DNA from 3 places in the Cupriavidus sp. FW305-3-2-15-C-LB2 genome. Region 2 is predicted to be linked to each of the others. Evidence: predicted binding sites of a transcription regulator. Region 2 holds the regulator's gene; each other region holds the start of a gene.
The links. Region 2 encodes FNR, which switches genes on or off when oxygen is low (the NO sensors DNR and NnrR bind a similar motif). Its sites were predicted from a motif close to TTGATNNNNATCAA; they were not measured.
Positions count from the first base shown of each region.

Region 1: the regulator FNR is predicted to act here: its motif matches at 6,757-6,770, upstream of ubiU (ubiquinone anaerobic biosynthesis protein UbiU).
Region 3: the regulator FNR is predicted to act here: its motif matches at 5,657-5,670, upstream of AC3WRR_RS16070 (universal stress protein).

Region 1 is NZ_JBYSZW010000058.1:15,030-24,543, reverse strand. Features, by position in the region: gene AC3WRR_RS30285 (ParB-like protein) at 1-316, shown strand, start outside; gene AC3WRR_RS30280 (DUF3008 family protein) at 394-582, opposite strand; gene AC3WRR_RS30275 (DUF3309 family protein) at 742-900, opposite strand; gene AC3WRR_RS30270 (response regulator) at 1,101-1,757, opposite strand; gene AC3WRR_RS30265 (type IV pili methyl-accepting chemotaxis transducer N-terminal domain-containing protein) at 1,754-3,778, opposite strand; gene AC3WRR_RS30260 (hypothetical protein) at 4,121-5,419, shown strand; gene AC3WRR_RS30255 (NAD(P)H-dependent flavin oxidoreductase) at 5,508-6,665, opposite strand; gene ubiU (ubiquinone anaerobic biosynthesis protein UbiU) at 6,933-7,979, shown strand; gene AC3WRR_RS30245 (U32 family peptidase) at 8,027-8,959, shown strand; gene ubiT (ubiquinone anaerobic biosynthesis accessory factor UbiT) at 8,956-9,420, shown strand; partial or broken gene AC3WRR_RS30235 (diguanylate cyclase domain-containing protein) at 9,430-9,514, opposite strand, start outside.
Region 2 is NZ_JBYSZW010000059.1:8,384-17,897, reverse strand. Features, by position in the region: gene ccoN (cytochrome-c oxidase, cbb3-type subunit I) at 1-626, shown strand, start outside; gene ccoO (cytochrome-c oxidase, cbb3-type subunit II) at 645-1,307, shown strand; gene AC3WRR_RS30475 (cbb3-type cytochrome oxidase subunit 3) at 1,311-1,475, shown strand; gene ccoP (cytochrome-c oxidase, cbb3-type subunit III) at 1,478-2,395, shown strand; gene ccoG (cytochrome c oxidase accessory protein CcoG) at 2,445-3,932, shown strand; gene AC3WRR_RS30460 (membrane protein) at 3,962-4,171, shown strand; gene AC3WRR_RS30455 (hypothetical protein) at 4,168-4,413, shown strand; gene fnr (fumarate/nitrate reduction transcriptional regulator Fnr) at 4,477-5,202, opposite strand; gene AC3WRR_RS30445 (sulfite exporter TauE/SafE family protein) at 5,281-6,039, shown strand; gene scpB (SMC-Scp complex subunit ScpB) at 6,608-7,462, shown strand; gene rluB (23S rRNA pseudouridine(2605) synthase RluB) at 7,468-9,357, shown strand.
Region 3 is NZ_JBYSZW010000019.1:78,524-88,037, forward strand. Features, by position in the region: gene AC3WRR_RS16040 (thymidine phosphorylase family protein) at 1-997, shown strand, start outside; gene AC3WRR_RS16045 (pyridoxamine 5'-phosphate oxidase family protein) at 1,443-1,895, shown strand; gene AC3WRR_RS16050 (TPM domain-containing protein) at 2,026-2,877, shown strand; gene ald (alanine dehydrogenase) at 3,131-4,246, shown strand; gene AC3WRR_RS16060 (universal stress protein) at 4,414-4,878, shown strand; gene AC3WRR_RS16065 (carboxypeptidase-like regulatory domain-containing protein) at 4,931-5,410, shown strand; gene AC3WRR_RS16070 (universal stress protein) at 5,755-6,207, shown strand; gene AC3WRR_RS16075 (DUF1488 family protein) at 6,248-6,526, shown strand; gene AC3WRR_RS16080 (universal stress protein) at 6,887-7,726, shown strand; gene AC3WRR_RS16085 (PHA/PHB synthase family protein) at 7,962-9,514, opposite strand, start outside.

The DNA.
Region 1 (9,514 bases), on a different contig from region 2:
GCACGGCAAGCTGCTGGGCCCGAAGGCGCTGCCGCCCACTGTGCGGGGCATGCGCGACGATCCCTATCGCAGCCTGGCGGCCTTTGCGCGCGAGGCCGGGGCTTACCGCAAGCCTGGCAGCGCTGCCGGCGATTTCTCCTGGGCCGCCTTCCTGCGCGAGCGGGTGGAACAGGACCTGGGCAGCGTTGCGGGATTCGGGCTGGCGCTGGCGGAGTCGATCCGGCTGGCGCGCAGCGCCCGGGCAAGACGTTTGCCCGGCTATTGCGGCGGGCCGGCGAGGGGGAGGGTCGGGGGAAAGAAGGGCGGTGCCAGATAGCAGGTGGTGGCTGACCCTGGCAGCCCGCTTGGGCTTGCTCGCTCGCCCACGGGCGGGAGAGTGAGCAAGCTTGCCGATCAACTGTCTGACTTGTGCTTCGGCATGCCCTTGGTCTTGGTCGAAGCCATCTTGTCGAGTTCCTTCTCGCTCATCGATTTATACATCGAGCGGGAAGGTCCCTTGAGCGATCCGGCCTTCTTTTCGCCGCGCTTTGCGGAGAGCGCCGCTCCCGCGGCCTGCTGTTGCGCCTTGGATTTGGCTGGCATCTGGGTCTCCTTGCAAATGGGGGAAGGAACCGGGCGATGCGGTGGCACACGCCCGCGCTTCGTTATAGGGCGCCGGCGCGGCAGCTACAAGGGTAGCCCCGCGCTGGCGCCGCTGCGTGCGCCAGCCGGCGTGCGTTGCCCGCAGGCTGGCCGGGAACGCTAGATCCGGCCAAGCACCACGAGCAGCACCACGATCAGGACGATCAGGCCCAGGCCGCCGCTAGGCCAGTAGCCCCAGCCGGAACTGTAGGGCCAGGCCGGCAACGCGCCGATCAGCAGCAGGATAAGGATGATCAGGAGAATGGTGCCGATTCCCATGGCGTGCTCCTTGTTGTGGATCTGGCAAGCCGGGCTTCCGGACCGGGTGGCCTCGGAGAGCCAACTGCTTACAGTTCAGCCTAGATCAGGGGGCGCCGGCGTCCCCCCGGACTAGGGCTGAAATCGCTGTAGGAATCGGACGACGTTGGGGTGCCGGGCGCGCAACATGCAGGGCTGTCGTGGCGGCCACTGCGCCGCGTTCAGAACGCTGCGTTCAGCCCGTGTTCGACGGCATAGACGGCCACCTGCACGCGGCTGGCCAGGTTCAGCTTCTTCAGGATGTTCTGCACGTGGATCTTCACCGTGCTTTCCGCCACGCCCAGGTCGCGCGCGATCTCCTTGTTGCTTTCGCCGCGCGCCAGGCCCTGCACGATCTCGCGCTCGCGCGCGGTCAGCCGCGGCGCTTCGTCCTGGCGCGCCGCGGCCACCGGTGCGGGAGCGCGGAACTGGGCCACCAGCTTGGCGGTCATGCTGTCGGAGATGACCGGCTCGCCGGCCGCGGCACGGCGGATGCCGGCGATCAGCGCCTCGGTCTCGATATTCTTGATCAGGTAGCCGCGCGCACCGCCGCGCAGCGCGGCAGCCAGTTCCTCGGCTTCCTCGGACACGGTCAGCACGATCACGGCGGTCCGCGGCAGGTCTTCCACCAGCAGCTGCAGGGCCTCCAGGCCGGACAGGCCGGGCATGTTCAGGTCCAGCAGGATCACGTCGGGACGGTGCTGCTTGGCGCGCTTGATGCCTTCCACGCCGTCGGCGGCTTCGTCGACGATCTCGAAGTCGGCTTGCCGCTGCAGCAGCGCACGGATGCCGGAGCGGAACAGGGTGTGGTCGTCGATCAGCAGGATGCGGATGGTCATGGCTGGGTCTCGGTGGTCGTGGGGGCGGGGCGGGTGTCGGCGAACTCGCGGGCGCCGGAAGAGCGGCCGGCGGGCAGCACCAGTTCGATGCGCACGCCGTGGCCGGGGCGGGCCTGCACGTGCAGCTGCGCCCCCAGCCGCGCCGCGCGCTCGCGCATGATGTTCAGGCCGATATGCGCTTCGGCGCGCGTGGCGATTTCCTCCGGATCGAAGCCCTCGCCGTCGTCCTGCACCACCAGCCGGAAATCGCGGCCGTGGCTGAGCGCCACCGCCACGTGCGCCGCCATGGCGTGCTTGCGCACATTGGAGAGCGCCTCCTGCAGGATGAACAGCACCTGCAGCTGCTGCTCCGGCGCCAGCGGCCAGGCGCCGCCGCTCTCGTCAATGGCGAGCGTGGCCTCGGTGCGGCACTGGCGCCGAAAGCGGCCCACGGTCTCTTCCACCGCCGGTCGCAGCTCGCCGGTGCCGAGCCGCGAGCGGAAGTTGTTCAGCAGTTCGCGCACGTCCTGGTAGCTCTCTTCCACGCCGTGGCGCAGCATCGGCACGATCTCACGGGTCTCGGCCAGGTCGTCGCGTTCGACCGCGGCGTCCAGCAGCTGCACCTGCAGGTTCAGGTAGTTCAGGCCCTGGGCAATGCTGTCGTGCAGGCCCTGCGCCACCAGGTTGCGCTCTTCCACCACCGCCAGCTGGCGCGCGGTCGCGGACAGGCGCAGGTGTTCCAGCGCGGTGCCAAGGTGCTGGCCCAGTGTTTCCAGCATCTGGCGGTCTGACGGGGGCAGCGCGCGCGGCGTGCGGAAGTGCAGCGCGAACACGCCGGTGGCGCCGCGCTGGCTTTCGATGCGGAAGGCCGCCAGCGACTGGAAGCCGTTGCGGCTGCAGGGCGTGGCATCCCCGGCGGCGCCCTGGCGCTGCGCCGCGCGCAGGTCGACGATGGCGACCACGGCCTCGCGCGTGGCGTCGCCGCAATGGCAGGCGTTGGCCGCCGCGCAGGATTCGGATTCTGCCAGCGCGGCCGGCAGGCCGGCGGCTGCCAGCAGGTGCATCCTGCCATGGCGGCTGTCCAGCACGCGCACGCTGCCGCCATCGGCATCGAACTGGCGCATCACGCGTTCCAGGAAGCCGCGCGCCATGGCCTCGGCATCGGCGGCCTGGTTCAGGAAGGCGGCCATGTCGTAGAGCGTCTCCAGGTCGCGGTTCTGGCGTTCCAGCTCGGCGGTCTTCTGTGCCACGCGCGTCTCCAGGTCGTGGTACAGCCCCTGCAGTTCGCCGGCCATGCGGTTGAAGCCTTCGCTGAGGGTGCCGAACTCGTCGCGGCTTTCCACCGGCAGGCGCAGCGAGAACTCGCGCGCGGCCATGCGCCGCAGGCCGTCCTGCAGCCGCAGCACCGGCAGGATGATCCACAGGTAGAGCAGGTAGATCACGGCCACGGTGCCGACGCAGGCCATTGCCGCCAGCGCGATCTGCGACAAGCGCAGCCAGTCGGTCTTGCGCGCGCTGTCATGCTCGATCATGCCAACCAGGCGATCGGCCTGCGCGACGAAGCCGGGCAGTGCGGCGATATAGCTTGCCGGCGCTGCGTGCTCGCCCGTTCCGGCTACCGCCAGCGGGCGCAGACGTTGTTGCCAGCCCTGCGTGACACGGGTCATCTGGGCATGGATGGCGGGTTCGTCCGGCAGGAACAGCGGGCGCGCCGCGTCGCCTTTCCTGAGCAGGGCCAGCGTGGCGTCCAGCGCCTGCACCTGCTCGGCCAGTGCATTGTCCTGGCGCGCCTGCGCCAGCGTCAGTTCGATCGCCACGCGGTTGGCGCGCATGCGCAGGCTGCCGGCGTCATTGATGGCGGCACCCGCGCCTTCCAGCTTCCATGACAGCCACAGCGTGCCGGCAATCATGCCCAGCACCACCAGCAGCACGGCCAGCGAGAGCGAGATGATGCGGGTGGAGAGGCGGTCGCGCAGCGCCGGCAGGCCGGCAGCGCGGAAGTCCGCCGCGGCGCTGGCGGCTGGAGGATCGGTTCGGAACATGGCGGTATCGGGGGCTACCAGTCGGGGGAAGCCGGGTGGTGGCCCGGCGGCCGGCGCGTGCATGGCTGCGCGCTGGCATCGAGGGCAATTTTCCCTGCGCAGCACGCGGGGCTTCCTGCGCCAGATCAAGAAAACCCGGCTTCGGCGTCTGGCATGTGCGGCCGGCGGCGCATCGGCTTGTCATTTGCGGGGAATACCGCCCACACACCAGGCCTGTCACGTCGTGACATATCGCTCCACCGCATGGCGCGGGGATACATCGTCGGACTTATCTGCGGTCAAATCCCCACGACCTGCCCTGGCCTAGCATCGGGTCCCAACATTGATGGGGAGAAGCAAGGCGTGAAGGCAGCCAGTTTCGACTATGAACGCGCCCCGCGCCTGGCCGTGGTGTTCGGCTGCCTGATGCCGGCGCCGTGGCTTGGTGCTGCGGCGGGAGTCTTGCTTGCCGCCGGTCCGCCCGGCGGCTTGCCGGACCGCTTTGCGCCACTGGCGCTGGTGGCTGTGCATGTGCTGGCGCTGGGCATGCTGCTGCCGGTCATGGTGGGCGCGCTGTTCCAGATGATGCCGGTGGTGGCCGGCGTGGCCGTGCCGGCCGCGGGGCTGCTTGCGCCGTTCATGGCCGCGGCCGGCGCGGGCGTGGCCACCGCCCTGGGCATTGGCCTGCTCGGCGGCGAGCCTGTGGCGATGCAGGCGGCTGCGGCCGTGGCCGTGATCCTGTTGCTGGCCGGGGCCATCCTGCTGGCTGCGGGCCGGCGCGTGGCCGCAGTGGATGCCACCACGCGCACCCTTGCCGGCATCGGCGCGCCGCTGATGGTCGCGGTGCTGTGCGGCATGGTGCTGGCCGGCGCCTTCGGCGGCTGGTGGCGCGTGCCGGTGGCGCGCTGGCTCGGCCTGCATATGGCGTGGGCGCTGGGCGGCTGGCTGGCGGCACTGGTGACCGGCGTGGCCACCACCGTGCTGCCGATGTTCTGGCAGGTGCCACGCCTGCCGGCGGCGATCGGGCGCTGGCTGCCCATGGCGCACTGGTTGCCGCTGGCGCTGTTCAGCGCCGCGGCAATGCTGTGGCCGGATCACCGTGCGCTGGCGTATGGCGTGCTGCTCGTGTGGCTGGCGTTCGTGGCGGTGGTGGGCGCATGCGGGCTGGCCGGCACGCTGCGCGCGCGGCGGCGCCATGATCCGCTGTGGCTGCTCTGGCCGGTGGCATGCGCCAGCATGGCAGGCGCGGCGCTGCTGGGGGCGGCGGCCGTGGTGCTGCCCGCCACCGGGCTGCCGCTGGCATGGTGGGCCGGCACCATGGCGCTGGTCGGCGTGGGCGTGCTGCCGGTCACGGCCATGCTCGGCAAGATCGTGCCGTTCCTGGCCTGGCTGCACCTGCGCCGGCTGCTGCCGCCGCGCGCGCGGGTGCCGGCCATGCAGGCCATCATCGTGCCGGGCCGGCAACGGCGGCAGGCATGGCTGCTGCTGGCTGCCTACGTCCTGCTGCTGGCGGTGCCGCTGGCGCCGGCGCCGCTGGCCCGCGCTGGCGGCGTGCTGCTGGCGGGCGCCAATGCGTGGCTGGGGTGGCAACTGCTGGGAGCGTTGCGATGCATGCGGGAGATGAAGAAGCGCGGCGGATTACCGCCGCGCTCAGATTGCTGACAAAGTCTTTCCTGCTGCGGGTGTGCGGCGCCCGTTGCACTTGCCGGCCTTGCGAGTTGGCTCGCTCAGATTGCTGAAGCTGTTGCCGTCAGGCTGGCGCCAGCCCGGCGGGCTTTTCCCCCGTCAACAGATAGTGCATCAGCTCCGCCACCGGCCGGATCGCCTCGCCGAAGGGCAGCGCACCCCGGCCGCGGAAGAACAGGCCGCGCTCCACGTCGCCGCGCACGGCCTGCGCCAGCTTCAGGTCGATGCAGAACTGGCCGATGCGGGCAATGCCGTCGCGCAGCCCGCACGCCTGCAGGCAGTCGAAGCCCTCCAGGCATTCACGCGGCCTGGCGCGGCGCTGCAGCCGCGACTCGCTCGACAGGTAGCGCGACAGCCACGGCGTCAGCACCGCGCGCGCGGGCAGCCCGGCCACGCTGGTGAACTCGCGCAGGGTCTCGGGCCGCGCCGTGGCCAGCACCTGCTTGAAGGCCGGGTGGGCATCGCATTCCTCGGTCACGGCGAAGGCCGTGCCCAGCTGCACCGCGGCGGCGCCCTCGCCCAGCCAGTGGCGCACCTTGGCATGGCTGTCGATGCCGCCGGCCAGGATCAGCGGAATGCTGTCCCAGGCCAGCCCGAGCTGCGCAAACAGCTCGCGGCATTCGGCCAGCACGCGCGCAAACGAGAAGCGCGGCTCTGACAGGTCCTGGATGGTGGCCGCGCCCAGATGGCCGCCGGCATGGGCCGGATGCTCGACCACGATGGCATCGGGCAGGCGGCCCTTCTTCATCCAGCGGCGCAGCACCAGGCCGATGCCGCGCGCCTCGGACAAGATCGGGATCAGCGCCACCTTGGGGTGGCTGGCGGTCAGCTCGGGCAGGTCCAGCGGCAGGCCGGCGCCCATGACGATGGCATCGGCGCCGCTTTCACAGGATTGCCGCACCAGCGCGGCGTGCGAGCCCACCGCCTTCATCACGTTGACGGCGATCAGCCCGCGGCCCTCGGATGCCGTGCGCGCGGCACGGATCTCGCGATCCAGCGCCTCGAGGTTGGCGGCTTCGATGGCGGGCTTGTCACGGCTGCCGCGGGTGCGTTCCATCAGGTCGGGGTGGTGGTGGCGCAGGTCGATGCTGGCGATGGTGCCGACGCCGTTCTCGCGCGCGACGGCGCCGGCCAGCCGGTGGGCCGAGATGCCGATGCCCATGCCGCCCTGCACGATGGGCAGCAGGCGGCGGCCGGCCAGCTTGAGCCAGGGTTGATTCATAAAATCTCCGGAAGAGGATGGGCGCGGGGCCGGCGTGCGGCCAGCCGCGTGGATGACCGGGCAAGCGTGGCACAGCGGCACGGGCCGGCGTTTGCCGCAGGTCAAGCGCGCGCTGGTGGCCTGCCATCGGCCTACGCCAACCGGCATAGGCCAACGCAGGCGGTGTGCCGTTGGCGTGGGTTTGCGCGCGGTCAAGCCCCTGCTGCAAGCGCTTGGCTAGCATCAGCCGCTGTCTTCATCTTCGCGCCGCCGCCGGCGCCATCACCGATGACCCCTGCCTCCCCAGCTCCATCCACCGCGGCGAACGTGCCGCGCCGGCCCCAGCTCGTTGCGCCCGCCGGTTCGCTGGCGGCCCTGCGCATGGCACTGCAGCACGGCGCCGACGCGGTCTACCTGGGCCTGCGCGATGCCACCAACGCGCGCAACTTCGGCGGCCTGAACTTTACCGAGGCCGACATCCGCACCGGCGTGGCCGAGGCCCACGCGCGCGGCGCCGAGGTGCTGTTCGCGATCAACACCTTTGCCCAGATGGGCGCGGTGGCCCAATGGCAGCGCGCGGTCGATGCGGCGGCGGAGCTTGGCGCCGACGCGGTCATCATGGCCGACGCCGGCCTGATGGGCTATGCCTGCGAGCGCCATCCGGGCTTGCGCCTGCACCTGTCGGTGCAGGGTTCGGCCACGCATGCCGACGCCATCGAGCTGATGCGCGAGCGCTTTCATATCCGCCGCGTGGTGCTGCCGCGCGTGCTGTCGCTGGCGCAGATCGGCAAGCTGGCGCGTCAGACCAGCGTGGAGCTGGAGGTGTTCGGCTTCGGCAGCCTGTGCGTGATGGCCGAGGGGCGCTGCCTGCTGTCGTCCTACGCCACCGGCGACTCGCCCAACAACAAGGGCGTCTGCTCGCCCGCGCACGCGGTGCGCTGGACCGAGCAGGACGGCACCATGCAGGCGCGGCTGTCGGGCATCCTGATCGACAGCTATGCGCCGGGCGAGCCGGCCGGCTATCCCACGCTGTGCAAGGGCCGCTTCGAGGTGGAGGGCGAGCGCGGCTACGTGCTGGAAGAGCCCACCAGCCTCAATGCGCTGTCGCTGCTGCCGGCGCTGATCGACATGGGCATCGCTGCCATCAAGATCGAAGGCCGGCAGCGCAGCCCGCGCTATGTGGGCGATGTGGTCGGTGTGCTGCGCGCGGCCATCGACGCGGCCTGCGCCGATCCGGCACGCTTCGTGCCGCGGCAAGAGTGGCAGAGCACGCTGGGGCGCCATGCCGAAGGCGACCAGGTCACGCAAGGCGCCTATGACCGGCCGTGGCGGTGACACCCATGACATCGATCTGCCTTGAACCGGCCATGACGGAGCTTCCCATGCCAGAGATTGCCGCGGCCGCGATGCCGCAAACCGTAGCGATGCCCGACTTCGGCATCGCCCTGGGCCCACTGCTGTACTACTGGCCGCGCGAGGCCGTGATGCAGTTCTATGCGTCGGTCGCCGATGCGCCGGTCGACCGCGTCTATCTCGGCGAGACCGTCTGCACGCGCCGCCATGAAGTCCGCCATGCGCAATGGCTGGAGATTGCGCAAATGCTGCGCGATGCCGGCAAGGAGGTGGTGCTGTCCACGCCGGTGCTGGTGGAGTCCGACACTGACATCGCCTGGATGCGCCGCGCCTGCGCCCAGGACGACTACCTGGTCGAGGCCAACGACCTTGGCGCGGTGCGCTGCATGCAAGGGCGGCCCTTTGTCGGCGGCCCCCACCTCAATGTCTACCACGCCGATACGCTGGCGTGGCTGGCCGGGCTGGGCGCGGCCGGCTGCGTCGCGCCGGTGGAGATGGATGGCGCCACACTGGCCGCGCTGGCAGCGGCGCGCCCCACCGGCATGCGCCTGGAAGCCTTTGTCTGGGGCCGGCTGCCGCTGGCGTTCTCGGCGCGCTGCTTTACCGCGCGCCACCATCGCCTGCGCAAGGACAGTTGCGAGTTCCGCTGCATGGACTATCCCGACGGCCTGGTGGCAGCCACCGGCGAGGGGCAGGCGTTCTTCACGCTCAACGGCGTGCAGACGCAGAGCGCCACCTGCCTGGACCTGTGCGCAGAGGCGTTGGCGATGGCGCGGATGGGGGTGGGGATGCTGCGCGTGAGCCCGCATTCGTCCGGCACGCTGCAGGTGGTGCAACAGCTCGCGGCGATTCGTGCTGGTGAACAGGCACCCGCTGCCAGCGGCATCACGCCGACCGGCGCCCAGCCCTGCAACGGCTACTGGCACGGCAGCGCGGGCATCGCCTGGGAGGCCCGGGCATGAGCGCGCTGCACAAGCTGATCGCGGGCGTGCACCGGCGCATGCCCGCCCGTGCCAGGGCGCTGCCGCTGGTGGCGGCGCTGGAGCTGGCGCGCCGAGCGGGATGGCTGGAGCCACCGGCCGCACTGGACGGACACGCCTTCCTGCTGACGGTGCAGGACCTTGGGCTGGCCGTGCCGTTCCGCTGCGAAGGCGGGCGCTTTCGTGCCGCGGCGGCGGACGCCGAGCCTGAGCTGACGCTGCGCGCCTGCGCGGTCGACTACCTGCGCCTGCTGGGCGGCGAGGCCGATACCGACACGCTGTTCTTCCAGCGCCGGCTGGTGATCAGCGGCGATACCGCGCTGGGCCTGGAGGTCAAGTACTGGCTCGACGCCGCGCCGCGGCCTGCATGGGTCAGCCAGGCGGCGGCGCGGCTGGTGGCCTTGCATGGCGCCACCGTGGGGCGGGCAGGTGCGGCGTCGTAGCCGTGCCACTCAGGCGTCGCCGTCCAGCATGAAGCGGTTGCGTCCCGCGCGCTTGGCCTGGTACATAGCGCTGTCGGCGCGGTGCAGCAGCGGC
Region 2 (9,514 bases):
TGGGCATGGTGTTCTCGCTGATCCTGCTGGCGCCGTCGTGGGGCGGCATGATCAACGGCATCATGACCCTGTCGGGGGCCTGGCACAAGCTGCGCACCGACCCCATCCTGAAGTTCCTGGTGGTGGCGCTGTCGTTCTACGGCATGGCCACGTTCGAAGGCTCGATGATGTCGATCAAGACCGTCAACGCGCTCTCGCACTACACGGACTGGACCATCGGTCACGTGCACTCGGGCGCGCTGGGCTGGGTCGCGATGATCTCGATCGGCTCGCTCTACTACCTGATTCCGCGTCTGTTCGGTGAGAAGCAGATGTACAGCGTCCGGCTGATCGAGTGGCACTTCTGGATCGCGACCATTGGCGTGGTGCTGTATATCGCCTCGATGTGGATCGCCGGGGTGATGGAAGGCCTGATGTGGCGCGCCACGCAGCCTGACGGCACGCTGACCTATGCCTTCGTCGAAGCGGTCAAGGCCAAGTACCCGTTCTACCTGATTCGCTTGCTGGGTGGCCTGTGCTTCCTGTCCGGCATGCTGCTGATGGCCTACAACGTGCTCAAGACCATTGTCGGCAAGCCCGCCGTGGATGCGCCGATTCCGGCCAGCATCACTGCCTCTGCCCACTGATCAATCCAGGATAGAAAGATGTCCGACAAACAACGCTTCTTTTCCCACGAAACGCTGGAGAAGAACATCGGCTGGCTGATCATCTGCACGATCCTCGTGGTCAGCATTGCGGGTCTGGTCCAGATCGTGCCGCTGTTCTTCCAGCACTCCACCACCGAGCCGGATCCGGGCATCACCCCGTATTCGCCGCTGCGGCTGATGGGCCGCGATATCTATATCCGTGAAGGCTGCGTCGGCTGCCACTCGCAGCAGGTCCGCACGCTGCAGGCCGAGACCGAGCGCTACGGACACTTCTCCACGGCGGGCGAGTCGGTCTACGACCACCCGTTCCTGTGGGGCTCCAAGCGCACCGGTCCCGACCTGGCGCGCGTGGGCGGGCGCTACTCGGATGACTGGCAGCGCATCCACCTGCGCAATCCGCGCGACGTGGTGCCGGAATCCGTGATGCCATCGTACCCGTGGCTGGAAAAGGCCGAGCTGCCCACCAACGACATCCAGGCCCGCATGCGCGCGCTGGTGCGCCTGGGCGTGCCGTACACGGATGCCGAGATCGCCAAGGCACCGGACGAGCTCAAGGGCAAGACCGAAGAAGATGCGCTGGTTGCCTACCTGCAAGGCCTGGGCACCAACCGCCGCAACGTCCGCGTGGATTCCGCCGCGGCTGCGGCACCCAAGGAGTAAGCCATGGCCATGATCACTGCCATTGCGACCGTCGTGTCGATGGTCGTCTTCCTGGGGATCTGCTGGTGGGCCTGGTCCGCCGGCCGGCAGGCCGCTAACCGGGAATCCGCCATGCTGCCGTTCGCGCTGCCTGACGAAACCACGACAACATCGAGCCGGAACACCTAGCCATGAGCGATTTCATTTCCGAATTCTGGAGTTATTACATTGCCGCTATCGCGCTCATCGGCATCGTCTGGTGCGTGTGGCTGCTGTTCTCGCAACGCAAGGTCGCCAAGACCACCGGCGGCACTGAAGACACCGGCCATGTCTGGGACGGTGACCTGCGCGAGCTGAACAACCCATTGCCGCGCTGGTGGATGTGGATGTTCCTGCTGGCCTGCATCTTCAGCCTGGCCTACCTGGTGCTGTATCCGGGACTGGGTTCGTATGCCGGCGTGCTGAAGTTCTCCACGCAGGGCGAACTTGCCGCGCACCGCGCGGCGCAGGAGAAAATGCAGAACGAGATCTACTCCAAGTACCTGAAGATGGACGTCAAGCAGGTGGCGGCGGATCCGCAGGCGCGCGAGATCGGCCAGCGCCTGTTCCTGAACTACTGCGCACAATGCCACGGCTCGGACGCGCGCGGCAGCCGCGGCTTTCCGAACCTGACAGACAGCGACTGGCTCTATGGTGGCGAACCCGACATCATCCAGCAGACCATCACCAAGGGCCGCAATGGCGTGATGCCGCCGTTTGCCGCGGCCATCGACGCCAAGCAGGCGGGCGACGTGGCGCAATACGTGCGCTCGCTGTCGGGCCTGTCGTCGGACCCGATCCGTGCGTCGCGTGGCGAGGGCGCCTTCAAGACGACCTGCGTGGCATGCCACGGCGCCGGCGGCAAGGGCAACCAGGCGCTCGGCGCGCCCAACCTGGCGGACAACGTCTGGCTGTATGGCAGCTCGGAAGGCAGTATCGTCGACGCAATCCTGAAGGGCCATAACAACCACATGCCTGCGCATGAGGAGATCCTGACGCCTGAACGCATCCGGATGCTGACGGCCTATGTCTGGGGTCTGTCCAATACTGGGGGCGGAGCCGGGCAATGACCGACGACTCATGTGAGCGGGCGCTGGCAGCTCGCGGGAGAGCATGCCCATGAACGCACCCGGGACCGAAGAAATGGCCCGGGCGGCCCCCCAGCAAACGTGGGACCTGCAACGGTCGGCCGCTGCGCCGGGCGAGACCTCTGACGAAACGCTCTACGAGGTCCGCCGCAAGATCTACCCGCGCTCGGTGACGGGCGCATTCTCCAGCTGGCGGGTCTGGCTGGTGATCCTGACCCAGCTGATCTACTACGGCACGCCCTGGCTCCAATGGAATGGCCGCCAGGCCGTGCTGTTTGACCTTGGCGAGCGCAAGTTCTACATCTTCGGGCTGGTGCTGTGGCCGCAGGACGTCATCTACCTGGCGGTGCTGCTGGTCATCTCGGCGCTGGCGCTGTTCCTGTTCACGGCGATCGCGGGGCGGCTGTTCTGCGGCTATGCCTGTCCGCAGACGGTCTACACCGAGATCTTCATGTGGATCGAGCGGCGGGTCGAAGGCGACCGCATCGCCCGCATCCGGCTCGATGGCGATCCGTGGAGCCTGCGCAAGTTCCGTCTCAAGGCGACCAAGCACTTCCTGTGGGTGCTGATTGCGCTCTGGACCGGCTTTACCTTCATCGGCTATTTCGCACCGATCCGCGAACTGGGCGGCGAGGTGCTCAGCCTGTCGCTGGGGCCGTGGCAGTCGTTCTGGATGCTGTTCTACGCGTTCGCCACCTGGGGCAATGCGGGCTTCATGCGCGAGCAGGTGTGCAAGTACATGTGCCCGTATGCGCGTTTCCAGAGCGTGATGGTGGATCGCGATACCTATGTCGTGACCTACGACGTCGGCCGCGGCGAGCCGCGCGGAAGCCGGTCGCGCAAGACCGACCACCACAAGGCGGGGCTTGGCGACTGCGTCAACTGCAGCATCTGCGTGCAGGTGTGCCCGACGGGCATCGATATCCGCGACGGCCTGCAGTACGAGTGCATCGGCTGCGGCGCCTGCATCGACGCCTGCGACCAGGTCATGGACAAGATGGAATATCCGCGCGGCCTGATCCGGTACACCTCGGAAAACGCGATGCGCAAGGGCTTGTCCGCGGCGGCATCACGCAAGCGCCTGCTGCGCCCGCGCGTGGTCATTTATTCCGTGATCTGGGTGGCGTTGCTGGCCGGGTTCATGGCTTCGATCGCGCTGCGCACGCCGCTGAAGGTCGACATCATCCGCGACCGTGGTGCGCTCGGCCGTGAAGTGGAAGGCCGCTGGATCGAGAATGTCTATCGCCTGCAGCTGATCAACACCACCGAAGCGCCGATGCAGATCAGCGTGCGCGCCGACAGCGACGAACTGAAGAACCTGACCGTGGAATACGACAAGCAGGCCGAATCGCTGGCGCCGACGTCCAACCGGTTGCTGCCGATCCGGATCCGCGTGCCGATCGAGGCCGCGGCGCAGGGCACGCACAAGATCAACGTGACGGTGACGAGCGAAGGCACGGAGCGGGGGCATGCCGAAATCCGGCAATCCACCAGTTTCATCGTGCCGCGCGATTTGTGAAGCTAGGTCGTCAAGATGAAGGGGGCAAGATGAGTCAGCAAGGCAATCCGTGGTGGAAGGAGCCGTGGCCGTGGCTGTTGATGAGCGGCCCGCTGGTGGCGATGGTGGCGTGTGGCGTGACGATCTGGCTGGCATCCACGCATCCGGACATGCCGGTGCAGGGTGCAACGCGCCATGGCCTGGTGGTCGAGAAGGCCGACGCCGCGCCGCCCAAGGCTGCCGCTGTGAGGCAGCCATGAGGTTGCGCTGGCTGATGTGGGTACTCTGGCCGGCGTTCCTGATGGCCGGGTTCGCGACCGCGACGGTGTTTTCGGTGGTGGATCCCGGTGACCTGAACTTCTTCGGCCAGCCGATCGAAGCGTCCCGCGAATCGGTCTACACCGTTGGTTTCCTGATGGCCTGGGTGTTCTGCGCGTTGTCCAGCGGACTGACGCTCTACACCATGCCGTCGCGGCTCAGCGATACCGACGAACTGGAATAAGCGGATCGGTGTGAGGTCTGCGCTGCCATGTCCGCATGCGGTACCTGGCAGCGCCTTGGCCGCTTAGCAGGAGCGGCTGTAGAGCTGCTTGATGCCGTCGATGTCCACGAGCTTGACGTGGCGCTGGCGAATCTGGATCAGGCCGGCTTCGGCAAAGCGGGAGAACAGGCGGCTGACGGTTTCGAGCTTCAGGCCCAGGTAGCTGCCGATCTCTTCGCGGCTCATGCGCATCACGAACTCGGACGCCGAATAGCCGCGTGCCGACAGGCGCTCAGAGAGGTTGATCAGGAAGGCGGCAAGCCGTTCCTCGGCGCGCATCGAGCCCAGCGTGACCAGCATCAGTTGGTCATGCGTGATTTCCTTGCCCATCAGGCGCAGGAACTGCTGCTGCAGCGACGGCAGGTCTGCCGACAGGGACTGCAACTCGCTCATGCGGACCACGCAGACTTCGGTGTCCTCCAGCGCGGCGGCATCGGAGGCATGCTGCATCTCGCCCAGCCCGTCGAGACCGACAATTTCGCCGGGCAGGTGGAAGCCGGTAATCTGCGAGCGGCCGTCTTCAGTGGTGACGTGGGTCTTGAGCGTGCCAAAGCGCACGGCATAGACCGCGGTGAGTGGATCGCCCATGCGATACAGGGTTTCACCCTTGTGCACACGGATGCGTTCCTGAACCAGCGTGTCCATCTTGGCGAGGTCTTGCTGCGACATGCCGACCGGAAGGCACAGCTGCCCCATCGCACAGGTGGAGCAGCGTGGTGACATCTCGGTAATGGGAATGGAGGTGAGCAATTGGAACCTGCTAGAAATGGCAGCGAGGGCGCGATAACGGCATTTTACCGTGCGATGTGATGTGGTAGGGAGTGAGAATTGACACTTGGCGTACTGATCAGCGTTTTTCTGCTGGCTTTGCTGGGCGGGGTCCACTGCGCCGCCATGTGCGGCGGCGTGGCGCTGGCCGTGGAGCAGCGTCACGGCGCGGCGGCGACGATCAGTCTGGTGCCCAGCCGTGCCGCCTGGCTCGGCGAGTTGCTGATAATGCACCTGGGCCGGATCTCGACCTATATGCTGCTTGGGGCCGCGCTAGGCGCGGTCGGTGCTTCGGCGTGGAAACAGGACTATCTGCCGGTGCAGCGCTGGCTGTTCGGCGCGGGCAGCGTCATGCTGCTGTGGTCGGGCTGGCGGTTGCTGCGCGGCAACACGTTTACCGTCGACTGGCTGGAGCGGCTGGCGTCGCGTGCCAGCGCAGCGGTGGCGCGCCGGCTGGGTGGCGTGGCACGCGGCATGCCGTCCTTTGTGCGCGCACGCGGCGGCCTGGCGCGGCGATACGGCGTGGGCCTGGCGTGGGGGCTGGTGCCGTGCGGCATGGTCTATGGGGCGCTCACGCTCGCGCTGCTGGCGGGCAATGCGGCGTCCGGCGCACTCGTGATGGGCGTGTTCGGGCTCGGCACACTGCCTAACCTGCTGGTGCTCTCCGGCCTGTCAGGCTATTTGCGTACGCTGTCGCGACGTCCCGGCGTGCGCCTGGGGGCCGGCCTGGCGGTAATGGCGTTCGGCGGCCTTGGCATTGCGCGAGCGGTGCTGTTGCCACATTCGCTGGCCGAGCATGGATTCTGCCTGGTGTTCTGAGGCGCCGGCGCTGCGCGGGCAACGGATGATGGTTGCAGGCGGGGGCGGGAATGCCATACAATCGCCAACATTGCGGTATCGCGCGGTGTCTTGTGAGCCGCGGTAAGCAGCGGGCGAGCAGCGCCAGGCGGCCTTCATACCAGAAGGTGAGTTCAGGGCAGGGGAAGCGGAAGGTTTTCGATGCCCGTCCCGTCCCCACAGTCCATCCGGTTCAAAAGATCTGGTTCAAAAGTCCGGCTGGCACTGCGGTGTTGGCGATGCCGGCCTTGCTCCCGATACCCGTTTTTCTTGCGTCCGAGGCCTTCAGTTCGCTGACAGCGACGTCCGGTATGTGCGGACGCGCTACGCAAGAGGTTCGCTGGCTGGCCCATAACCGCATGCGAACGATCTCCTGCCGGAACGCCCGGCAACTCGATGCAAAGATAGGGAAGTGCACGGCTTGGATGCAGCAGGTATCCGGCTAGCTGCGCAATGAGATGGCGGTGGCTTTCGCACCGCTGTATCCAAAATCTCCGGTGCCCCGGATCCGTCCGGGAGCAGGTGCAAAGACAGGCTGCACACCATCAACATGAATACCCAAGAGGCGAAGATCGTCCTCGAGACGGCGCTGATCTGCGCGCAGGAACCGTTGCGCGTCAATGATCTGCGGCGGCTGTTTGACGACGACGTCGGCGCAGACACCATCCGCGTGCTGCTTGATGAACTGCGCCAGGACTGGCGGCCGCGCGGCGTGGAACTGGTGGCCCTGGCCAGCGGCTGGCGCTTCCAGAGCCGGCCGGAAATGCGTGAATACCTGGATCGGCTGAATCCAGAAAAGCCGCCAAAATATTCGCGCGCGGTGATGGAAACACTGGCGATCATTGCCTACCGGCAGCCGGTGACCCGCGGCGATATCGAGGAAATCCGCGGCGTGACGGTCAGCACGGAAGTCATCAAGAAGCTTGAGGACCGCAGCTGGATCGAGGTGATCGGACACCGCGACGTGCCGGGCAGGCCGGCGCTGTATGCGACCACCAAGGCGTTCCTGGACGATCTTGGCCTGCGTACGCTGGATGAGCTGCCGCCGCTGGAAGATGCCCAGGCGCAGGCGCAGGCAACCCTGCTGGAACAGCAGGCCATCAATTTTGAAGACCTGGCTGCAAACAAGGCGGCCAGCGCCGACGAAGAGGCTTTTGCCAACCCCGCCGCGCATGCGGCGGATGTGGCTGAAGCATCCGTCGCAAACGAAGCCGAGACGACCGGCCCGGTCGACCAAGGCGCCAATGGCTTTGACGCGCAACCGCTGCAAGCTGCAGCCGACGATGCCGCCGAGGCCGCTTCCACCGAACCAGCCGCACCCAATCCGGACGGGGCGCGGGGCGATTTGCCGGACAACGGCACCCCGCCGCACCCGAGCGAGCACGACGAGCGCGTGCCGAACTGAACAACATGCAACATCCGATAGTGAATATCTTGTCTGATTCCGTTGAGCAAGACACCCGCAATGCGGGCGCACCCTCCGACACCGGCGCCGCAGAACCCGGATCGGGCAGCGAAGCCGCGCCCCGCCGCAAGGGGCTGCGCCGCGGGCTGAGGAACCTGGTCGCATCGCGCCGCCAGGCACAGGACCGCGGCGAGGGCGCCGAAGGCGCCGGCGGCCAGGCCGATGCCGGTGAAGCGGGCGCCGCACAGGCGGCGGGCGGTGCGCGCGGTGGCCAGCGTGGCCGCGGCAAGCGCAAGACGGGGCAGGGCGAGGGTGGCCAGGGTAGCCAGGGCGGCCAGGGCACCAGCAAGGCAGAAAAGGTCGACCGTGCGGCCAGGGCCGAAGGCACCGACAAGCCTGAGCAGCCCGGCCGCAAGCGCAAGCCGGTCCAGCGCTCAGGCAAGGCGGCAGCGCCGGGCGAGGCGCAGGGTACCGGTGCGCGGCAGCAGGGCCGCCGCAAGGATGGCGGCAAGCCGCAGGCGCCCCGCAAGGGCCAGGGCGGCGGGGACAAGACCACGGCGAGCAGCGAAGACCTGTTCCGCTTCGTGATCTCTGAGCAGTACGACAACGAAGACACCGTCATTCCGCGCACCAAGGCCAAGCCGGTGCGCGAGCTGTCGGCCGACGACGACGCGCCCAAGCTGCACAAGGTGCTGGCCGAGGGCGGGCTGGGCTCGCGCCGCGAGATGGAAGAACTGATCCTGCAGGGCCGCGTTTCGGTCAACGGCCTGCCGGCCCATATCGGCCAGCGCATCCTGCCGGCGGACCAGGTCCGCGTGAACGGCAAGCTGATCCACCGCAAGGTGTCGACCAAGCCGCCGCGCGTGCTGCTGTACCACAAGCCCGCCGGCGAGATCGTCAGCCAGTCCGATCCGGAAGGCCGTCCGACTGTGTTCGACAGCCTGCCGCGCATCAAGACCGGCAAATGGGTCGCGGTGGGCCGCCTGGACTTCAATACTGAAGGCCTGCTGATCTTCACCACCTCGGGTGACATTGCCAACCGTTTCATGCATCCGCGCTATGGCGTGGAGCGCGAGTACGCGGTGCGCACGCTGGGCGAGCTGGCCGAGGCCGACCGCCAGCGCCTGCTGCATGGCATCAAGCTCGATGACGGCGAGGCCAACTTCCTGCGCATTGCCGACGGCGGCGGTGAAGGCGTCAACCAGTGGTACCACGTGGCCCTGACCGAAGGCCGCAACCGTGAAGTGCGCCGCATGTTCGAGGCGGTCGGGCTGACCGTGTCGCGCCTGATCCGCACCCGCTACGGCCAGTTCCTGCTGCCGCGTGGCCTCAAGCGCGGCCGCTGGCAGGAAGTCGAGCCCAATGACGTCAAGGCGCTGATGGCCGGTGTCGGCCTGAAGGTGCCCGGCAAGGGCGAGCAGGTTCCCAAGGGCGCCACCAAGGTAGGCGGGCGCAAGCAGCGCACCGAAGCCGCGATTGCCGGCATGCCGATGCCCACGGGCATGGACGGCCTGCCGCGCTTCGACCAGGGCGGCGCCCGGGGCGGTAGCGGCGGCCGCAGCAGCCAGCCGGATCCGATGAAGACCTCGATGGGCTATATCACCCACGGGCCCACCTTGCTGACCTCGCACGCGGCCAGCCTGGGCGGCGGGCGCGGCACTGGCGCACGCCAGGGACGTGGTGGCGCCGGCATGGGCGGTATGGGTGGCATGCGCGGTCAGGGTGGCCAGGGCGGCCTGGGTGGCCAGGGTCAGGGCAAGCCGCGTCGCGGCGGCGGCGAAGCCAACGGCAATGTGATGCCGAAGGCGTCGAAGCCGGGCGGCAACCGTTCCCCGCGCGGCGGTAGTGGCGGTGGCGGCGGCAACCGTGGTGGCAACCGCGGCGGCAACCGATAAGCGCTTGAATCCGGCGCATGGCGGGTTGAACGCCCGCCGGCGCCGGATTCAGTGCACGGAAATGTCTGGCTTTTGCCTTTTCGACATAATCCGCGTATAATTCAAGTCTATTCAAAAAGCCATCCTCGTCGAGGATGGGCGAATGATGGGCATTGCG
Region 3 (9,514 bases), on a different contig from region 2:
GGTGGTTGCCGACAAGCATTGCGTCGGTGGGCTGCCGGGCAATCGCACCACGCCGGTCGTCGTGGCTATCGCGGCAGCGGCCGGGCTGCTGCTGCCCAAGACCTCATCGCGCGCGATCACCTCACCCGCCGGCACCGCCGATACGATGGAAGCCCTGACCCGCGTGACGCTGGATTCGACGGAACTGCGGCGCGTGGTAGAACAGGTCGGGGCTGCATTGGTGTGGGGCGGCGCGCTGAGCCTGAGTCCCGCGGACGACGTGTTGATCCGCGTGGAACGCGCGCTGGATATCGACAGCGATGCGCAGCTGGTGGCCTCAATCCTGTCGAAGAAGATTGCCGCCGGCTCCACCCACGTGCTGATCGACGTGCCGGTGGGGCCGACGGCCAAGATCCGCGAAGACAGCGATCTGGCGCGCCTGGATCTCGCCATGACCAAGGTCGCGGACGCGTTCGGGCTGAAGCTCCGGATTCTGCGCACCGACGGCTCGCAGCCGGTGGGCCGGGGCGTCGGCCCTGCGCTCGAGGCGCTCGACGTGCTGGCCGTGCTGCAGTGCCAGCCGACGGCGCCCGCCGACCTGCGCGAACGCTCGCTGCTGCTGGCGGGCGAGCTGCTGGAGTTCTGCGGTGCGATACCGCCCGGGCAGGGACGGCTGCTGGCCGGCAGCCTGCTCGACAGTGGTGCCGCCTGGGCCCGGTTCCAGGCGATCTGTGAAGCGCAAGGGGGGCTGCGCACCCCGGGGCAGGCGGTGTTCCGGCGCGACGTGGTCGCAGCCCGCAGCGGCATCGTGACGTCCGTCGACAACCGGCACGTCGCGCGCACGGCGAAGCTGGCCGGGGCGCCGCGCCGGCAGGTGGCCGGGCTGGAACTGCATGTGCGCGCCGGCGACGAGGTCGTAGCCGGCGCACCGCTCTGTACGCTGCATGCCCAGGCGTCCGGCGAACTGGAATATGCGTTCAGCTACGCCCTGGCGCATGACCCCTTCCGCATCGAATAGCTCCAGTGGGCGGCCGGCAGCGGCCGCCCGCACCAGCAGCACCGGCACCGTCGATCTGCACACCTCCCCCTCGGCCACGCTGCCCATCACCAGGTGCCGGAAGCGGTTCCCGGGTGCGGGAGCGCAGACATTGCTTCCGGCTTAGGCGGGGGGTAGGCCGGTTGATGCGGGTCAGCGGGCGGGCGGTCGGCCGGCCAAGGGGACTCTGGGCTTCGTTGACAGCCATCAACACGCATGCGCTTGCGACCGCTACTTTGGAAATAGCCCATAGCCGAAGCCGAGGTAGCTGGGGGGAGAGGCAAGACATGGGCCTGAACCAGCCATTGCTGTCGTGGAATGAAGAAGATGCGGGGCATTTGTCCAGGAACGTGCCGGCTGGAGATCGCTCCCCCGGCCGTGCCGGCCCCGTTGGTGTTGTTTGTACTGGCGTAACAGGTGACCAAATATGGACGAAGAGACCAGACAGAAGATCCTGACCTTGTTGAACCAACACAGGATCATGACGCTTGCCACCTTGAGGCCGGATGGCTGGCCTCAGGCTACCACTGTGGGTTATGTGAATGAGGGTCTCACGCTCTACTTCCTCTGTGGTCCGGGCAGCCAAAAGGCGGCCAATCTGGCATTGGATGACCGTGTCTCGCTGACAATTGATCACGACACGCCAGATCTCATGGCGATTACCGGCCTGTCCATGGCGGCGCACGCGCAACCGGTGGTCGATGTGGCCGTAGCGGAGAGAATCCTCCGGATGTTCCCATTGAAGTATCCGGAGCAGATTGCCTTGCCAGTGCCGATGCCAACCGCGGAGGACGTCCGAATATTCAGGGTGACCCCGACAGTCATTTCCGTGCTCGACTATTCCAAGGGCTTCGGACATACGGATCTTGTCAGCTGCTGACACCTGGGTCCGCTGAGGGAAGTCAAGAGACCTTTCGTTGCGGAGGTGTGCCGTGCGCAAGATGTGGGCGGTGCTCGTCATGCCAGCCATTAGTCTGTGCCGCTGCGGCCAGCGCCCTCGGTGGTGCCAGTTGAACCTGCGCACGGCCGCGCGAGGCCTGCTTCTGGTGCTGACTGCCTTCGTGTTTCCCGGAGCCATCGCCGAGGTTGCCGTTCCGTCATTGACGGCGCGAGTGACTGACCTGACTGGTACGCTAACGCGCGCACAGCAGGCGTCCCTGGACCAGACGCTGCAGGCCTTCGAAGCCAGGAAGGGAGCTCAGGTTGCAGTTCTCATGGTTCCCACTACCCGACCGGAAACCATCGAACAGTATTCGCTTCGCGTGGTCGAGCAATGGAAGCTGGGACGTAACCGCGTTGATGACGGCGCGCTGCTCATCATCGCCAAGGACGACCGCACGCTTCGTATTGAGGTGGGTTACGGGCTCGAAGGCGTCCTGACTGACGCCGCGAGCAAGCGCATCATCAGTGATGATATCGTGCCCCGATTCAAGCGGGGCGACTTCTATGGCGGTGTGTCTGCGGGCATCGACCGCATGCTTGGGGTCATCGAAGGGGAGCCACTGCCACCTCCGGAGGAAAGAGCAGGGGATACGGGTGACCCCGTCCGGCAACTGATGCCAATCCTGCTTGTGCTCACTCTGGTTCTGGGTGGGTTACTGCGTTCCATGCTGGGGCGCTTCCCGGGTGCAGTCGCGACGGGTGGGGCCGTTGGAGTGGTCGCGTGGATGCTTTCTGGCGCCATCTTTGCCGGCATCGTTGCAGGGGCAATCGCGCTCTTGTTCACGCTGATGGGTGGCCCGCACATGGGCTTGCTGGCTATCGGCGGCCGCTCGGGAAGATATGGCGGCCGGTCGGGCCCCGGGGGATTCGGCGGCGGTGGCGGCGGCTTTGGCGGTGGTGGTGCTTCCGGCAAGTGGTGATGGCAAACATCAATCACATCTTGCGGCGTCCGCCGAGGGGGCGAAAATGGCGATATTTGGATGTGAAATGGCTGGGCAGCTATGTAACCCTTGGGCCCTATAATTATTTCGATATCTGCCGACATCGAGGCTGCCATGCAGGTGTCGCCGTACGTGTGGCCACGGACAGGCCTCGGTGCATCCGGCCGTGGACTGAGGATTCAAGCACCTGGTGCGGAATCTGCCGGAATTACCACGCGCGTGAGCAAAGGCCATGTGGATCGGCGTGCCTAAAGAAGTCAAGGACAACGAGTACCGGGTTGGCCTGGCGCCTGCCTGCGTGCGCGAACTTGTCAGCCGCGGTCACCAGGTCATGGTCCAGGCCGGGGCCGGGGCCGCGCTTGGCCTTTCCGACGCGCAATACGAAGCGGCTGGCGCGAAGCTGGCTGCCGATGCGAAGGCCGTGTACGACCGGGCCCAGATGATTGTCAAGGTCAAGGAGCCACAACCACGCGAACTGGCGCTGCTCAGGCCCGGGCAGATCCTCTATGCATACCTGCACCTGGCCGCGGACCGTGAGCTGACTGCCGCGCTGCTGCAATCCGGCGCGGTCTGCATCGCCTATGAGACGGTTACGGGGCCTGACGGTGGTCTGCCGCTGCTGGCCCCCATGAGCGAGGTCGCCGGCCGCATGTCGGTCCAGGTGGCGGCAGCCTACCTCGAGAAGCCGAACGGCGGCATGGGACTGCTGCTCGGCGGCGTCCCGGGCGTCGCGCCGGCACATGTCGTGGTGATCGGCGCCGGCGTGGTGGGCGCCAATGCTGTCCAGATCGCGGTAGGCATGGGGGCGCGCGTGACGGTATTGGACAAGAATATCGAACGACTGCGGCATCTGGGCTCCGTGTACGGCAATCGAGTCGTGACGGTCTACTCCAGCGCTGACAGTATCGAGCGCGCGTTGCTCTCGGCCGATGCGGTCATCGGCGCGGTGCTGGTGCCTGGCGCCGAGGCGCCCAGGCTGGTCACGCGTGCGATGGTCGCGCGCATGAAAGCGGGTTCGGTGCTGGTGGATGTGGCGATAGACCAGGGAGGCTGCGCCGAGACATCGCGCCCGACCAGCCATACGGATCCGACCTATGTGGTGGACGGCGTGCTGCACTACTGCGTGACCAACATGCCGGCAGCGGTGGCGAGGACCTCCACCTTTGCCCTGAACAACGCCACGATCGGTCATGCGATGGCCCTTGCCGACAAGGGATGGTCCCGCGCGCTCTCAGACGACCCCTACCTGCGGGCCGGGCTGAATATCTGTCGCGGGAGTGTGACTTATGCGGCCGTCGCAAGCGCCCATGGCTACGCCCATGTACCCGCCGAGCAGGTGCTGACCTGAGCGCGGCCGCCAGTATCGGCCGACACGTTGCTGTCGGCCACCCCTGGTGCAGCAGCCCTGCCATGAGCCGAATCACAGCGGTGTGGCTGGCTTGGTTGACTGGCATCAACCCGCATGTCCTTGCGACCGCTAATTTGGGATGAACCACAGCCAAAGCCGAGGTCGCCATGTACCGCCGCATTCTCCTAGCCCTCGATGGCAGCCGTTCATCCTTGAATGCCCTGGAGCAGGCCGTGTCGATGGCGCTGACCACCGACGCCGAGGTCAGCGCCATGTTCGTCGTCGACGACAGCGACCTGTTCTTCGAGGTCAGCCCGGGTGACCGGCACTGGCTGATGGCCGACATCATTGCCTATGGCAAGCAGGTGCTGGCTCGTGCCGGCGAGCGCTTCAGTGCCGCCGGCGTGCGCTGGAGCAGCAGGTTGGCCGAGACGCCCGGCACCCCTGCGAAGATTGCCGAGGCGATCATCGCGGAAGCGGACCACTGGAGCGCGGACCTGATCGTCATGGGCACACACGGCCATCGCGGCGTGCGGCGCATGGTGCTGGGCTCGGTCTCGGAGCACGTGGTCAGCAAGACGGTTCGCCCCGTGCTGCTCGTTCGGCAGCAGTCGCGCGGCGATACGCCCTGACCGTTCGGTTCCGGCCTGCGAAAACCCCAATAATTCTTCCGGAGTGACGCAAATGCAGGTTTCAAGAAGCCTAGGCCTCGGCCTGTCGTCGCTGGCGATTGCCGTTGCGGCGGCGGGTTGCGCCACTCGCGCCGCGCCCGCTGGCGTGCAGATCATGGAGCAGCACGGCGTTTCCTACGTATCGGGTGGAGACGATGAGGCGGGCATGCAAAGCATGCTGGCCATCGCCGCGCGTTTCAATGTACGGCTGACGATGGTGGATGCCGGGCGCGGGAAGCCGCTGGGCGGTGCCACGGTGGTCGTGGCCAGCCAGGAGGGCCGCCCGGTGCTGCACACTACGGCTAGCGGGCCGCTGTTCTATATGCGACTCAGGCCGGGTGCCTATCGGCTCGCGGTCGGCTACCAGGGGCGGGACCAGATGCGCGACATCGTCGTCGCTGGCGAGCCGCTCGAGGTGACGTTCCGGCTGCCGGTCAATACGCTCGAGGACGACTGGCTGCTCTGCGCCACGACACCCTGTCCGCGTCGCTGAGCCTGCCGCTCGGACGTGTCGCCGCGGGCACGACACCGCGCAAGCAAGTTCGCGGCGGTTCAGGGACGATCCCGCGAAAGAGAAGCGACGGAACTGGAAGGGGAAGAAGAAGCGCTCAGGCTTCGTTCGGGGACAAGCAGGCGAGCCGCTCGGCGTGGGCAGGCCTGAATCCGCGAGCCGCAACCCCTGCGCGAAGACTGCCGATGCGCGCGCGACCAGCGGCGGTTGGAGCGCGGTACCGCGGCTTTGACACGTATCAACAGCAGTTGCGCCGGTTGCCCTACGCTGCATTTAACCAGTCCAGACCCGAGTCGCCACAGGCTCCCATCGCCGGAGAAACCGCTATGTACCAGCGCATCCTTGTCGCCATGGACGGCGGCGCCGCATCGGAACTTGCCCTGGAACAGGCCATGATCATCGCGCGCGCCGCCAACGCCGAAGTGGAGGTGGTCCATGTGGTCGATGACCGCAGCCCGTTTCTGGATGCCAGCAATCTGGATCCGGTGAGATTGATAGAGGACCTCACGACGGCGGGGCAAAGCGTTCTCGCTGCCGCCTCCGGCCGGCTTGCCGCAGCGGGTATTCGCCACGTAACGCGGCTGCTCGGTAAGCCTATGGTCGAGGGCGACGTTGCTGCCACGATCGCTGCCGAAGCCAATGGCTGGGGCGCTGATCTGGTTGTGATGGGTACGCACGGCCGCCGGGGAGTGCGGCGACTCGTCATGGGCAGCGTCGCGCGAAGCGTGATCAACCTGGCCGTCGCGCCCGTCCTGCTTCTCCGCGCCGAGGAAGCGTAAGCAGGCGAACAGATTTTGGAGGGCATTACGCCAGAAAGCTATGCATACGATCGACTTTTCCGGCGAGACGCCGGATTACTGCCCGACCGGGCCAAGCCTGCGGTGTGCCGTGAAGGTGGATGGCACACCGGCGACCTATGAGATCACTGCCGAGGCGCTTGAGGATCATTTCGGCGCACGCTCGTACCGCAGTGAAGATTTGCTGCCGGCATTCATGAGCAACCGCCAGGACATTGAACGCGTCGCGGGAGCGCTGTTCGAGATGACAGGTGCGCGGCACATCGTGCTGCACAGCGGCCATTTTCGCTTCGCGGTGTGAGGCGCACGTCCTGGCCGGCGGCAGCCGCCACCGGGCGGTGCGCGTCCTTACAAGGAGCTACCCATGAAGAATCGCTTGCAGTCATGCACACCGGAGAAACGGCCAGGATGGCGCAGGCTTGCCGCCTGCGCGTTGGTGCCGCTATGCACAGCGTGTACCGCCGTACCGGACCTGCTGCGGCCGCCGAAGCCACGCACCGCCGCGCTGGCGGCAGGCAGCCTGGGCCAACTCGTACCTGGTGCCAGCGGTATTGCCTGTAGCGCGGACACGAAGACGGCTTGATGCACGACAAATCCGGGGCGGGGTGGCGATATAGATTCAAGAAAAGCTCCGTCCGGGGCTGCCTGATGGAGTCAATCCATGGACTACGCAACGATCCTGGTTCATCTCGATGCCGGCCGCCGCGTGTACGACCGGCTGCACCTCGCCACCCGGCTGGCGCTGGAGTTTCATTCCACGCTGGTTGGCCTGCTAGCCGTCGGCAAGCCGGATCCCACCGCCGTGCGCTACCTGGTGGACGGTGACCGCAATCTTGCCTCTTACACCGAATGGCGGCATCAGGTCGGCGAGCGGGCCCGTCACGCCCTGATGGGCGCAACGGACGAGGTAACCGTCATTACGGAATGGCGGGCGCCGGACTGGGCCACGGCGGCAACGGTCCAGGCAGAGGCGCATCGGGCGGATCTTGTCATCCTCGGACAGCACGATCCCACTGATGAAGCCGCCTACGCCGAGCCCGGCTTTGTTGAATCCATTGTGCTGGGATGCGGGCGGCCGGTGCTGGTGGTTCCGTATGCGGGCCGGTTCCCGAGCGTTGGCAAGAACATCATGGTGGCGTGGAACGGCAGCCGCGAGTCGGCGCGGGCCATCCGCGATGCGCTTCCGCTCCTGCAGCGCGCGGGCACTGTGGAGGTGGTCTCGTGGACACCGTCTGGGGTTCTGAAGGGGACGTGGGTTTCGCCGCCTCAGCATGCCGTGGACTGGCTGGGTCGGCATGGCGTGGCGGTGCAGCTTTGCACGCTTGGAGCGGAAGACGGCGAAGACGTCGGCCAGATGTTACTCTCACACGCCGCGGACCGAAATGCTGACCTGATCGTCATGGGGGCCTACGGGCACAGCCGGGTGCACGAGCTGGTCCTTGGCGGTGTCACCCGCACGTTGCTTGAGTCGATGACAGTGCCGGTCCTGATGTCGCACTGATATTGCCGCAGCGCCTCGGCGATGCGATGAAGTGAGGTGCGGTGCGGTTCGGCTGCTGCCAGGGAGCGGGATGTGGGACACCGAACACTCCACCAGCTTGCGCGGGGTTTCTGGAATGAGTTCCTTAGGCGTCGGCCGGCATTTCCCGTGTCCGACGGCATGTTTCCATTCGATCCGGCTACCCGAAAGTTTGCCCGCTCGCAAGGTTGCCAGGCGCAGCACAGTGAACAAGAGGCTAGGGTTCCAGCACGTAGGTACCAGGAGCGTCCGCGAGCCCCTGGCCCGGCGCCTGTCGCGTGCAGCGCGCTGTCGAGTGGGCCACTAGCCAGTCATGCCACGCCGGCCACCAGGAACCGTCGCGGTACACAGCCACGTTGAGGAATTGCTCCGGGCTCAGGTAGGGCGCGGCGGGCAATCGCGTATGCACATGGTAGCGCCGGCCCGGGTGGCCCGGCTCGGACACGATGCCTGCGTTGTGGCCGCCCGAGGTCAGCAAGAAGGTCAGTTCAGCCTTGGTCAGTAAGTGCAGCTTGTACACGGAGCGCCAGGGCGAGACGTGGTCGTGTTCGGTGCCAACCACGAAAAGCGGGAGGTCGAGGTCCGACAGGGCGACGGGCTGTCCGCCCACGCACAGCTTGCCGGTGGCCAGCTCATTGCCCAGGAACAGCTTGTGCAGGCATTCCGAATGCAGGCGGTAAGGCAAGCGGGTGGTGTCGCGGTTCCAGGAGACCAGATCGTTGGCGCGCAAACGTTGGCCGAGCAAATACTCGCTCATTACGCGCGACCAGATCAGGTCCTGGGCGTTCAGCATCTGAAAGGCAGACTTCATCTGAGGCCCGTCCAGATATCCCTGACTCCACATGAGGGCGTCGAGCGTGGCGAGCGAGCTCTTGTCGATGAACAGGCCCAGTTCGCCCGGATCATGGAAATCGGTCTCTGCCGCAAAGAGCGTCATGCTGGCCAGTGGCCCGCCGGCGGCGTCGCGGGCCAGCATGGCGGCACCCGTGGCAAGCAGGGTGCCGCCCAGGCAATACCCGGCGGCGTGGACGTGCGCGCCGTCGCAGCGCGCGTGCACGGTGTTGAGCGCGGTCAGAAGCCCGGCCTCCAGATAGGTGTCAAGCCCGAAGTCGCGGGCCGAGGCGTCCGGGTTCTTCCATGAAATCATGAACACGGTATGGCCGCTCTCGACCAGGTAGCGCACCAGCGAATCCTCGGGCTTCAGGTCGAGGATGTAGTACCGCATGATCCAGGACGGCACGATCAGCACCGGCTCGCGCCAGACTGTATTGGCGCCAAGGGCGGGCGCATATTCGATCAGTTCAATTAGTGCGTTGCGGAACACCACCTTGCCAGGCGTGCGCGCCACGTCGCGCCCGGGTAGAAATTCCAGCGCGGGGCGCCCCGCAGGCAGTCCAGGCACCTTTGACAACAGCTCACTGGCGTCCTGCAGCCAGTGATGGGCGCCTTGCAGGAAGTTGGCGCCGAAGGTGCTCGAGGCGGTCCTGGCAATGGTCGGATTCATCCACCAAACATTGCCGGGCGCGAGCAGGTCAAGCCATTGCCGGGCGCAGAAGGCGACGATGTGCTGGTGATGACGCGACAGGCCGTCAATATCCTGCGTCAGCGACTCCCAGAAGGCTTCGTTGCGCATGAACGCATCGCGCCAGCAGCGATAAGGCCAGTCCTGCCAGCCGGCATCGGCAAAGCGCTGATCGCTGAGGTCAACGGACGGCGGCTCGGCCGCGGTCGGCAACAGCCGTGGCCAGTCCTCGATGCTGTGCTGCAGCC